Regions from separate parts of the Lysinibacillus sp. NPDC093692 genome, predicted to be linked through region 2. Evidence: riboswitches for the same ligand, from Rfam matches in the RefSeq annotation. Region 2 holds a riboswitch; each other region holds the start of a gene.

The links. A riboswitch is a leader RNA that binds a small molecule or an ion and turns the genes downstream of it on or off. The one in region 2 is predicted to bind cobalamin.
Region 1: linked by a shared signal. The riboswitch ahead of ACQKN4_RS11940 ((2Fe-2S) ferredoxin domain-containing protein) and the one ahead of ACQKN4_RS21910 (FecCD family ABC transporter permease) in region 2 are both predicted to bind cobalamin.
Region 3: linked by a shared signal. The riboswitch ahead of cobT (nicotinate-nucleotide--dimethylbenzimidazole phosphoribosyltransferase) and the one ahead of ACQKN4_RS21910 (FecCD family ABC transporter permease) in region 2 are both predicted to bind cobalamin.

What each region holds. Positions count from the first base shown of each region.
Region 1 is NZ_JBNNUW010000009.1:103,573-107,771, reverse strand. Features, by position in the region: gene ACQKN4_RS11945 (energy-coupling factor ABC transporter permease) at 1-670, opposite strand, end outside; cobalamin riboswitch at 818-1,002, opposite strand; cobalamin riboswitch at 1,228-1,410, shown strand; gene ACQKN4_RS11940 ((2Fe-2S) ferredoxin domain-containing protein) at 1,550-1,921, shown strand; gene cobJ (precorrin-3B C(17)-methyltransferase) at 1,926-3,596, shown strand; gene ACQKN4_RS11930 (sirohydrochlorin chelatase) at 3,611-4,199, shown strand, end outside.
Region 2 is NZ_JBNNUW010000027.1:45,635-49,833, forward strand. Features, by position in the region: gene ACQKN4_RS21895 (DMT family transporter) at 1-166, shown strand, start outside; gene ACQKN4_RS21900 (DMT family transporter) at 166-480, shown strand; gene ACQKN4_RS21905 (heme ABC transporter ATP-binding protein) at 864-1,658, opposite strand; gene ACQKN4_RS21910 (FecCD family ABC transporter permease) at 1,665-2,711, opposite strand; cobalamin riboswitch at 2,975-3,166, opposite strand; gene ACQKN4_RS21915 (biotin transporter BioY) at 3,333-3,929, shown strand.
Region 3 is NZ_JBNNUW010000003.1:212,204-216,402, reverse strand. Features, by position in the region: gene ACQKN4_RS05335 (aminotransferase class I/II-fold pyridoxal phosphate-dependent enzyme) at 1-578, opposite strand, end outside; gene ACQKN4_RS05330 (trimeric intracellular cation channel family protein) at 865-1,470, shown strand; gene cobT (nicotinate-nucleotide--dimethylbenzimidazole phosphoribosyltransferase) at 1,591-2,646, opposite strand; cobalamin riboswitch at 2,761-2,937, opposite strand; gene ACQKN4_RS05320 (ABC transporter permease) at 3,021-3,770, opposite strand; gene ACQKN4_RS05315 (ABC transporter ATP-binding protein) at 3,767-4,199, opposite strand, start outside.

The DNA.
Region 1 (4,199 bases), on a different contig from region 2:
CGATCACTGTTAAAATGCCTTCACTAACAGCAAGAGGAATTTGCGTGAACGCAAAAATACTAGCAAACTTTGTGAATGAAGTCATAAAGCCTCCGACCTCAGAAGGGAAGGCAAGCGCTAATTGTACAGAAGTGACAATATATGTACCTAAGTCACCAAGCATTGCTGCTAAAAAGACGGCTACTGAAAATGATAATCCCATTTTTTGAGAACCCTTAAAAACATAATAAGCAATAATAGGACCAGCAATTGCCATAGAAAAGGCATTAGCACCTAAAGTTGTCAGCCCACCATGTGCTAAAAGTAAAGATTGGAATAATAATACGATTGTTCCGATAACGCTCATCGCTAATGGTCCAAAAAGAACTGTCCCAAGACCAACCCCTGTCGGATGTGAACAACTACCTGTTACAGAAGGGATTTTTAAAGCTGATAGTACAAAGGCAAAGGCACCAGATAGGCCTAAAATCATTTTTGTTTCAGGATTTTCATCAATAGTTTTACGAATAGAACGTAATCCTAAAATAATAAACGGAATCGATAAGACCCACCAAAAAATCGCCCATTCAATTGGCAAAAAGCCCTCCATAATGTGCATCGCAAATGCACGGTCTGGTACGAATAAAAATGCCAATAAGAAATAACTAAGCTTCCAACCTGAGAATTTCAAAAATTTCTCCTCCTCACATTAAAATAGTTCGAATAGTATGCGATACGAAATCAAAAAAGCACTTCTCCAATTGTGGAAAAGTGCATAGCTAAAAATGCAAATAAAATTCTAATTTGCTCAGCCGCACACCTATCCTCGTAGGTTCAAACGATCACATATTTTTCGGCAGGTCTCCTGGCTTTAGTTCAACGTTTTATAGGCCTTCCCATCCTTTGGACAGTGACATTATCTATAAAACTCCCTAGTACAGTGGCGGGACCGCGCCGGACTTAAACCGGCTTCCCTTTTAAGCGAAATGATGAACAATTCGCACCGAAAAAAGATGAAGTTGTGATTTCACGACAAAGTGTAACATGAATTTCCATATATATGCTATACTTTTTAAGAAAAAATTTTTAATTGAGTGTCTATGTCGAAAATTCGGATAAATAGAAAAGGAATGTCATATTTTTCATTAAAAAATTACTGAAAATGTCACAAATTTAGAAAGAAATATTGAAATTTTAAAAAAATAAGCTATGATAGAAACAGTTTTTAATTTTACAAAAAAAATAAATTCATATAAAACATCCATAAGTGCTTGAATATTTTCAAGATAATAGGGAAATCGGTGAGAATCCGATACAGCCCCCGCTACTGTAATAGCTGATGAAATCGCGGATGCCACTAGTGAGAACTAGGAAGGCGCGAAAGTAAAAGGAAGCTTAAGTCAGGAAACCTGCTTATGTGATAATGCATGCAAACTTTTCGGAGGGAGAAGTTGAAGCGAGAGCGAGTACCTGTATATATTCGTTTTTATTTGGCTTCTACTAAACCTTTACTCTTCGTCTAGAGTAAAGGTTTTTCTTTTTCCTAAAAGCAAATGAGGGGAGAAAAACTATGACAACTTGGAATTTAGAAGGGATGAAAACACATCTTTTTATATGCAATGGTAGTAGCTGTATGAAAAAAGATGCTGAGGACATTACTCAGGCAATTCGTGATGAAATACAGGTACTGGAACTTGATAAGGAAATACATACGACAAGGACTCGCTGTAATGGTAGGTGTAAAGATGCTTGTGTTGTCATTGCTTATCCTCAAGGGAATTGGTACCGCGTGCCGACAACAGAGCATGCGAAGGCACTCGTACAAGATTTAAATCATGAATCTTTACATAATGAGCATGTCTTTACTTTACGTGAAGGATCTTTACAGCGTACAGCACAAACAACAGCCATTAAAGGTATTGAAAAGGTGAAAGAGGGGTAGCAAAATGGCGCAAAAAGGTAAGATTTTCGTAGTTGGCTTTGGCCCTGGAGACTTTAAACATATTACGACTCGTGCTGTAGAGGCACTACAACAAAGTCATATGATTATTGGTTATAAAACCTATGTTGAGCTTATTCAAGATTTAGTTAGTGCAAAGTCGATTATTAGTACTGGTATGACAGAGGAAGTTTCACGTGCACAGGAAGCTGTACGTCAAGCAGAGGCTGGAAGTATCGTATCGGTTATTTCTAGTGGTGATGCCGGTGTTTATGGGATGGCAGGATTAGTGTATGAAGTATTAATCGAGCTAGGCTGGACGGAAGCCACTGGTATCGAAGTAGAAATTGTTCCAGGTATTTCTGCTATTAATTCGTGTGCAAGTTTACTAGGTGCTCCTATTATGCACGACGCTTGTACTATTAGTTTGAGTGACCACTTAACACCTTGGAATTTAATTGCTAAGCGGGTAGAAGCAGCGGCAATGGCGGATTTTGTTATTGCGCTTTATAACCCAAAAAGTGGACGTCGTACGAGACAAATCGTAGAGGCTCAACGAATTTTATTAGAATATCGTTCGCCCGATACACCGGTTGGCCTTGTGAAAAGCGCGTATCGTGACCGTCAGGAAATTACGATGACGACTTTAGCAGAAATGCTTGAACATGATATCGGCATGTTAACAACCGTTATTATCGGGAATTCATCAACATTTTTCTATGACAATAAAATGATTACACCACGTGGTTATCAGCGTAAATATACACTTGGAGAAGAAAAACAGCCGTTACGACCACATCAACGACTGAAGGAAGAAAATGAACCATGGGCAATGAATCAAGAAACTGGGGCAGCGCGAAATGATTTTGCAACAGATCCGAATGCCAATCGTATAAAGCCCAGTTTAGCTATAACATCACAACCAAAGCCTAAAAAGTCATCGCTTGAAATGGCAACAGCAGCTCTGGCAAAGGTGAAGGGAACTAGCGCTGTGAAAGTAACACCTAAGCTCGTTCAACAAAAAATCGAATCGGTTTTTGAATTAGCTGTTAGTCCTGGGGTAGCCAATAAGTTTTTTACTCCTCAACAAATGATGACATTAGCTGAGGTAGTTGGTGAGGAAGGAACGATGGAGTATACACCAGACCACCAAATTCATTTGAAAATTCCTACGTCCGAGCCAGGAGAGATTACAGCAAAGCTTCGCGAAGTAGGCTTTTTACTAACACCAATTGGTGACGTACTTTCGTTAAAGGCTTGTGATTTCTGTTATGGAGAAAAAACTGATTCGATTCCATATGCGGAAGAGATTCAAGAAAAGCTTGGTGGTATATCGTTACCGAAAACATTGAATATTGGTTTTAATGGCTGTGGTATGGCGTGTTATCGAGCCGTATTTGATGATATTGGCATTGTTTATCGTAAAAGTAAATTCGATGTTTTTATTGGTGCCAAGCCGGTTGGTCGGACAGCACATGCGGCTCAGCCTGTTGTTGAAGGATTAGAGCCTGAACAGCTAATACCGCTTATTACCGACATTATCGAAGAATATAAAGCAAATGCACATCCAAATGAACGTTTGTTTAAATACTTCAAGCGTGTGAAAAAGATCCTACATTTTACGTATCAGGATATGTCTTCAAAAATAAAAGTTGAGCCAGCTCCATGCGGCGACTAGTGAGGGGTAATGAGATGAAAGCAATTTTATTTGTCGGCCACGGGAGCCGTTTAGAAGCAGGAAATGAAGAGGTACGCACGTTTATCGAGCAAATGAAACCTCGTATTGATGAGAATTTTTTAGTAGAAACATGTTTTTTAGAGTTTGCCTCGCCGAACATTGAAGAAGGTATTACGAACTGTGTGAAGAAGGGCGCTACAGAGGTGCATGTTATTCCGATTATTCTTCTTCATGCTGGACATTCAAAAATGCATATTCCAGCAGAAATCGAACATGCGCGTGAGCATTATCCAAATATTACGTTCACATATGGTCAAACAATCGGTATCCATGAAGAAATATTTGCGATTTTAGAAGATCGTTTAGCAGAAATAGGCTTTAATGCTGAAGAAGAACATAAAGATACCGCGGTTTTATTAATTGCACGAGGCGGCAGTGACCCATATGCAAATGGTGATTTTTATAAAATTACACGCCTGTTATGGGAGAAACTCCCGGTTCAATATGTAGAAAGCGCATTTATGGGGGTTACAGATCCTCGTGTTGAAGAAGGAATTGAGCGCTGTGTGAAGCTTGGTGCTAAAAAAATCATTATGCTACCGT
Region 2 (4,199 bases):
GGTCGGTGCGATTGGTACTACATTAATGGACATTTTTATTTTCGATGGTGAGTTTAATACGATTAAAGGAATTTTCATGTTCATTTTAGTATTGGGTGTTATCGGTCTTAATTTAGCTGATAACCCTTCGAAAGATTATGATGAAAAGAAAGGAGCTAATGCATAATGGGCTGGTTACTTGTTTTATTAGCCGCAATTTCAGAAATTATCGGTGTTGTAGGTTTACGCTTTTATAGTCAGAACAAAACTATACGTAATTTATTAATATATGTTGGCGGCTTTGGTATGTCCTTTGTGCTTTTATATACCTCCTTTAACTATCTACAGTTAAGCATTGCCTATGTAGTGTGGATTGGTATTGGTACAGTTGGGGCTGTTCTCGTGAATATTATATTCTTCGGTGAATCTAAAAACCTGACGCGAATTATTAGTATCATCGCCATTATCATTGGTGTGGCAGGCTTAAAAGCAGTATCTTAATTTGACTTCAATTCTTTAATACTGTGAATAAGCCTTTTGAAATAAACTTTTTCGTTGAAAATTTATTTTATAACTATGTAAATAGTGTATCTTGAGGATTTTATCACTATTAATTAGAGTGACAGGCCAGAAGATATATACTATATACAGTGGTTGATCTTCGTTACGACTGGGCGACTCCTTGGGGCTCATCGGACGCCCCCAGGAAGCTCTGCTCTGTGCGAAAGCGAAGCGGCAGCAACAACAAATGTTTTAACTGTGCGAAAGCGAAGCGTCAGCAAAAAAGCGCCCGGTCGGAACGGAAATCAACCCCTCGCTTTGCCAAAAACCATAATTACAACCTTAATTTTTTTGACATAATAGGCTTTGATATATCAATCACTTTATGTAGTTTCTAAAGCTTCCTTCGTGAATTGCTCTGGGATATACGTTAAATATGGCTTACCTGTCAGTGAATGTGTTTGAATATCGGCATAAACCCCAAATACATCTTGTAATAATGCCGGTGTAAGTACTTCTTCTGGTGTGCCAAAACAAACAATTCGACCTTGCTGTAAAACATAAATTTGATCGCAATACATAGCCGCAATGTTTAAATCGTGGATTGCAGCAACAACTGTTAATTGTAAGGTTTGGATTAGATCCATAAGCTGCAATTGATGCTGAATATCTAGATGATTTGTTGGCTCATCTAAAATAAGCACTTGTGCTTGCTGAGCAAGGGCACGTGCAACCATCACACGCTTTTTTTCGCCACCTGAAAGAGAGCTATAGCTACGTTTCTCTAAATGAACGATACCCGTTTGCTTCAGTGCATCCTTTACGATTTGAAAATCTTGCTCTTGATCAAGCTCCAATAGTTTTTTATGGGGTGTTCTTCCCATACTCACTAAATCATGCACTGTAAAATCGAATAAGACCGGTGTTTCTTGACTCACAACTGCTAGATTTTTAGCTATATTTTTACTCGATTGCTTTAGAATATCTTGTTCATTTAATAACACTGTTCCACTTTCTGGTTTTAACAAACGATACATATTCTTTAATAGCGTTGACTTCCCACTACCATTAGGACCGATCAACCCAACAAATTGCTTGTCCTTTATTTGAACATTTACTTCATGTAATATGCGTTCATCAGAAATGGAGAATGATATTTGTTTCGCTTCTAATGTCATATATTTTTAATCTCCTTCACCGAAAGAATAATTGTTACGACGTAGCAGCCAAATGAAAAATGGACCTCCGCAAAAAGCCGTGATAATTCCTATCGGCATTTCCTCAGGGGCAATTAATATTCGAGCAAGTGCATCAGCCCAAACTAAGAAGATCCCCCCTAATAATGCGCTAATCGGTATGACATACTTATGATTTGAACCTACAATTAGCCGTACAATATGTGGAATGATTAAACCAACAAACCCAATTGAGCCACTTACAGCAACCAGCACACCCGTTAATAATGATACTAATAAAATAAGCTGTATTCGAAATTGTTGTAAGTTAACCCCTAATGTAACTGCTGCTTCTTCTCCAAGAAGTAATAAATTTAAGCTGCGATAGTTGAGCCATAACAAGGCAAATACTACAATAAAAATGACTGCAGGAATTACAAGAATACTCCATTTCGCACCTGCTAGGCTTCCTAGCATCCAAAACATGACTGCCTTCATTCCCCCCTCTTGCTTCGACAGCATTAAGATAAAATTTGAAATAGCAGATAAAATAAATGACACCGCCATCCCTGAAAGTAAAAGTCGAAAGACGGACACTCTACCGCCAACATGTGATAAGAAGAAAACTAACCCCATTGCTGTGAGAGAGCCTAAAAAAGCTGATACGGACAGAGCATAAACGCCCAGAAATGAAAAGGCACCTAAAATGATGACAGCTGTGGCACCAACCGTCGCTCCAGAAGAAATCCCTAAAATATATGGTTCTGCAATTGAATTACGAACGAGTGCCTGAATAGCTGCTCCTGCAATTGCCAAGCCTGCTCCGACGATAGCAGCGAGTAATACACGCGGAGCCCTTATTTGCCAAATGATAATTTCCTGTGAGCGACTCCAATCTTGTACGATTGAGCTTTGTATAATAGGGATTTTAGAAAGGATAACCTTCCATACATAAAGTGGTGTAACGGAAACCGATCCAACCATAATTGCAATTGTCATTGAAATTATAAGTACTAGAAAAAGGGTCATTGAAAGTAACATAAATTTTCTATTCATCTGTTTATTAACTCCTAATCATTAAACATCAATTTCACCAAGCCGTAATTGTAGCTGATGCTTCGCTAACATTAGCAGAACGAAGATAAATGAAAGAAAAAAGGGTATTCCATACACATGCGCATGGAAATACCCTAGAATCAATTAAACCTCGGCATAATCGCGTCTTTCAGCGTGTGTTTGGACACCCGCTTAAAGAAGTTAAACATAGTTAGATTATCTTCTACTATTGTCCGTAATCGCTTTCATCCTCGTGGGCATTACAGGAATATAACTAAATGGCAGGTCTCCTGACTTCGAATCAAAGCACCTATGATTGCCTTCCCATCCTAGAACAGTGGCTAAGTCATCATAGAACTCCTCGTTACAGTTGCGGGACAGTGTCGGATTTGCACCGACTTCCCTTTTAAGTGACACTTTGTAAAAGATGTCACACCATTAGCATCGAATAATTTAAAATTATGACAATTCTATCATATATTTCAATAGTTAGTCTATACTATCAATCATTTATCAAGTTAAAAAACACCTTTACGTTAACCGGAAATAATAATCAAGTTGACACAAAAACTTTATTTTTTTACACTATTATTATCAACTTTACTTTCTAGGGGTGAAATAATGACAACCGTTGTGGAACATACACATCAAAAATTAAGAACAGTAGATATTGCATACATTGGACTATTTTCAACATTAATGATGATAGGAGCTAATATTACGTCCATTGTACCTTTCATGGTTGTAGGCGGAGTACCGATCACATTGCAAACATTTTTCGCTATTTTAGCGGGACTTATTCTCGGTAGTAGAAAAGGGGCTCTCGCTTGTACTGTTTATATGTGCATCGGTTTAGCAGGCGCACCTGTATTTGCACGATTCAGCGGTGGCTTTGGACAAATTTTAAGTCCTACATTTGGTTTCATTGTCTCTTTTATATTAGCTGCATTTGTCGCAGGGCTTATTGTAGAACGCAGTGGAACGAAGAAAAGCTATATAGTTGCTGCATTAGTTGCAACTGCTATTAATTATTTACTAGGGACAAATTGGATGTACTTTGCCTATAAGCTATGGGCTAGTGCGCCTGATGCTTTCACTTATAAAATAGCATGGCTTTGGATGATGCCTCCTTTGCCAAAGGATATTATTTTAGCTATATTCGCGGGTATTTTTGCATACCGTCTTCAAAAGGTATTGAAAATAATTCCAATTAAATAAAGAGATAAAAAAACTGTCCAAAAGTATATAACATACTTAATTGGACAGTTTTTGGTTCATCACCAAAAGTTGTAAATGACTTTTGTTAAAACGTTTATAGTTGATTGTAGTGTAGACTGGGCGACTCCTCGGGGATCAGCGATAGGGGAACGAAGGCTAAAAGCATCACATCCTGTGATAACGCTTTCGTGACCAACATCGTGTTGGCCCGAGACCCTGCAGCGAAGCGAAGCGGCTCATCGAACGCCCCCAGGAAGCTTTACTCTGTGC
Region 3 (4,199 bases), on a different contig from region 2:
GCACACATTTCTGCAATTTGCGAAATAGTAAAGGATGGGCGTGTTGCATAGCCCTTCGAACGTTGGATAGCAATCATTTTTGTGTTTGCTGTAATTGCAGCTACAACACCTTCCCAATCGATCTCTTGATTATTCAATAAATCCACATGGCTATAACCGATTTTATAATCTTTTAACGAGCCAGTATCTTTATCGCCACCATCGACTATTGATTGCAATGTATCATACGGCTGCCCCGAAATATAAAGTAATTCATCACCAGGACGTAGTACTCCGAATAAGCTAAGTGTGATTGCATGTGTACCAGAAATAATTTGCGGACGCACAATGGCAGCCTCCGCTCCAAAAACCTCTGCATAAACACGTTCTAGATTGTCACGCCCTTCATCATCATAGCCATAACCGTTAGATGGGTGCAGATGATAATCACTTACTTGATGCTTTCGGAATGCAGCAAGCACTTTTTGTTGATTGAAGAACGCCATATCTTCTACCTTTGCATGAAAAGGGCGTACCTTATCTTCTATTTTAGCAGCTAATGCTAGTGTTTCTTCTAATAAATTGGTTGTAAAAGTCATTATGTTCTTCTCCATTTCACATTTGTTCAAATCTTATCTTAACAATTTGTGAGCTTGCCTGCAAAAATTGCTTGTGTTTCTAATTGCATTTAGGCGCTTAGTTAAATTAAAAACTATATCTATGCATTTCTGCTATAATTAGATACTTAATATCTGATAATTCCAAATCATAAGTCGATGCTTTCTTTGCTTCTGATACAAAAAAGAAGACTTTAATGTTTTCTAGTTCGTATTAGTAACTAATCTACAACAAGAAATGATTTTATTCACTTAAGGGGTGAAAGGGTTGGCTTGGGAGGTTTTTAGTATCATTGGAACAATTGCCTTCGCTATTTCCGGGGCAATAATTGCAATGGAAGAAGAATATGATTTATTCGGTGTCTATATACTCGGTATCGTAACTGCTTTCGGTGGTGGAGCTATACGAAATCTATTGATAGGTTTACCTGTAACTACACTTTGGGGTCAAGATATGATGTTCCAAATTGCCATTGCAGCGATTACGCTATTTTTCTTATTTCCGCACCGTCTTATTCAGCATTGGCATCGCTGGGGCAATTTTACCGATGCTATCGGATTATCCGCATTTGCGATTCAAGGTGCTCTCTATGCTGTAAAGCTCGACATGCCTATTAGTGCAGTTATTGTAGCTGCTGTCTTAACAGGGTCAGGTGGTGGAATTGTTCGCGATTTATTAGCTAGACGACAACCATTAGTCCTCCGTGATGAAATTTATGGTGTTTGGGCAGCACTAGCCGGGCTTATTATCGGACTTCAACTTTTCTCAGGGGATATCTTTTTATATGTATTATTTGGTGTGATCACAGTATTAAGAATACTTTCATATACGAAGAAATGGCGGTTACCGTTGCGGAAGTTGAATCGAGCATAGCTATACCGTTGCATATTAACAAGCCCAAATATCAGATTTGGGCTTGTTTTGAATTTTTCTTATTTTCACAAACGCCGTGCATCCACAGCAGCGACAATAAGTACCTAAAGATTAATAAATCTACATTTTCAACAGTAACATAGCTTCCTCTAATGTAGTCATGTTTTTCATCATAGAGCTTGCTGCATCCAAAATAGGAAAGGCTAAAGCTGCACCAGAGCCCTCTCCTAATCGCATATTCATTTGTAGCATTGGTTCAATTCCGAGCATTTCAGCAGCAATTTTTGCACCAGGTTCTTCAGAAGCATGAGAAGGAATAATATAGTCTTTTACGTTTGGCTCAAGTTCGTACGCAATTAGAGCAGCGATAGTAGAAATAAAGCCGTCAATAACAACAGGTTTGCGATGTGCAGCAGCAGCAAGTATTACCCCTGCCATCGCGCCAATTTCTAACCCTCCGACTTTTGCAAGAACATCAATAGCATCATGACGATTTGGTTTGTTTAATGCTATAGCTTTGCGGATGACTTCTACTTTATGTGCTATTCCTCCTGGTCCAACTCCTGCACCGAAGCCTGTCACTTCATTCGGATGACACTCGCGAAGAACCGATAATATAGCAGCACTAGGTGTTGTATTACCGATACCCATTTCACCTGTCCCGAGTACATTTATCCCTTTTTTGATTTCTTCCGTAGTTACTTCAATTCCTACTTCAATTGATTGAATGGCTTCTTCCTTTGACATAGCAGGACCCTTTGCCATATTGTCCGTACCATATTTAATCTTTTTAATGATGACACCAGCATCATGTGGAATATCCTCTTTAACCCCAACGTCTACCGTAACAATTTTTGCATTCGTTATTTTCGCGACAGCACAGACACCTGTTCCTCCTCTTGGGAAATTTAGCGTTTGGAAGACCGTCACATTTTGTGGATTCGGCGTCACTCCTTCTTCACAGACGCCATGATCCGCGGCACAGACAATAATTGCTTTATTATCAATTGCAGGATATAGTTCACCTGTAATACCGGATAGTTGCACAGCTAGAGTTTCCAGCTTCCCCAAACTACTAGGAGGTTTGCAAAGTGCATCTATGCGTTCTCTTGCCTGCCCCATCATTTTGTGGTCTGCACTTTGAATGTTTTGGATCGTTTGTTGTAATAATTGCATGAAAATTTCCCCTTTCTTATTTGCCCTTGTTACTCGAAGAATGATTTAGAGAAAAAAATAAAAAGCCTGTAGTTTATCCATAACAAATAAACTACAGACTTTTCCATCGTCTATATAATACGAAGCAGATAGGCAGGTCTCCTGGCTCAATTTCAACATTTCATAGAACCTTCCCAGAACGATGCTAGTGGCATTCTCTATGAAACTCCCTTTTACAGTGGTGGGACCGCTAAAGCTTTTCACTTTATTCCCTATTCTCCCGCAATGGGCACCTAATGCTTTTATGCAATTATTTTTAATTTACGTCAAAGTGTTTAATATGTCAACATTCGAAATTTTCGTGCATCATGTTTATTATAGTAAACTGATATTAATTATTCATATTTAAAAACTTTAACACAAAATACTAAAGTAATAACTGCTATAGCAGTTATTACTGAAAGTTCAGTCAGATACGTATAAAAATTTTGAGTCTCGAAAATAAGTGTTTTTCTAATAGCTTCAATAATATAATTAAGTGGATTAATATAAACAAATGGCATTAAAAATTTTGGCCATACATCACTCGGAAAAAAAGTACCACCTAAAAAAATGAATACTAGATTTGAAAGATTTCCCATAGTTGTGGCATTTTTTGTGTTATTAGCGTAAATTCCGATTATTAAACCTATGCCTAATAAACTAAGACCACCGATTAATAACAACGGGATTAATAAAAGAGTGTAAATCGAATTAAAATTTAATTGAACATTAAAAACGAAAACACTAATGACCAAAATAATAACTGTTTGTATAGCCATAATGAAAAGCTGTGTACTGAAAATAGATACCATTATTTTTGATGCAGAGATTGGCGTAACTTTAATTTTTTTAAAAATACCCCTTTCCCTATACGAAGCAATCATAACGGGTAATGCTATAAGACCAATAGCTCCATAAGCCATACCTAAAATACCAGGAAAAATATAAGTCATATAGGACATGCCGTCTCTTGCCGTATCTTTTCCGGCTGTACCCATTAAAGCCATCATAAGAATAGGGAACACCGTACTCATAACAACCGCTTGTTTATTTCTTATTTCCATTTTAAAAAATATAGAAGATAAATTCACGAAACTATTCATATTTTCAAAACACTTCCAGTCATATTTAAGAATACATCCTCTAAATTCGCCATTTGAATATTTATACTAGTCGTTGTTATTCTTTTTTCATCTTCTAATTTATTTATATAATCTAACGTTTTTCTAATATCTTTCGTATATAAATAGAAATAATCATCTTCTTTTTTAATCTTATCTACTGCAGGACAACTTTCTAAATAATGGACAGAAGAATCGGCAATTAAACCTATTTTTATTACTGAGTTTAAATTAGCATTATTAATAATCTCTTCAGGTCTTCCTACAGTATAAATACTCCCATTGTTAATAAAACATACATTATCACAGAGTGCTTCTACTTCTTCCATATAATGTGTCGTTAAGATTATTGTTGTTCCTTCTTCTCTAATGTCCTTTATAATATTCCATAAATCTTTTCTGGAGTTTGGA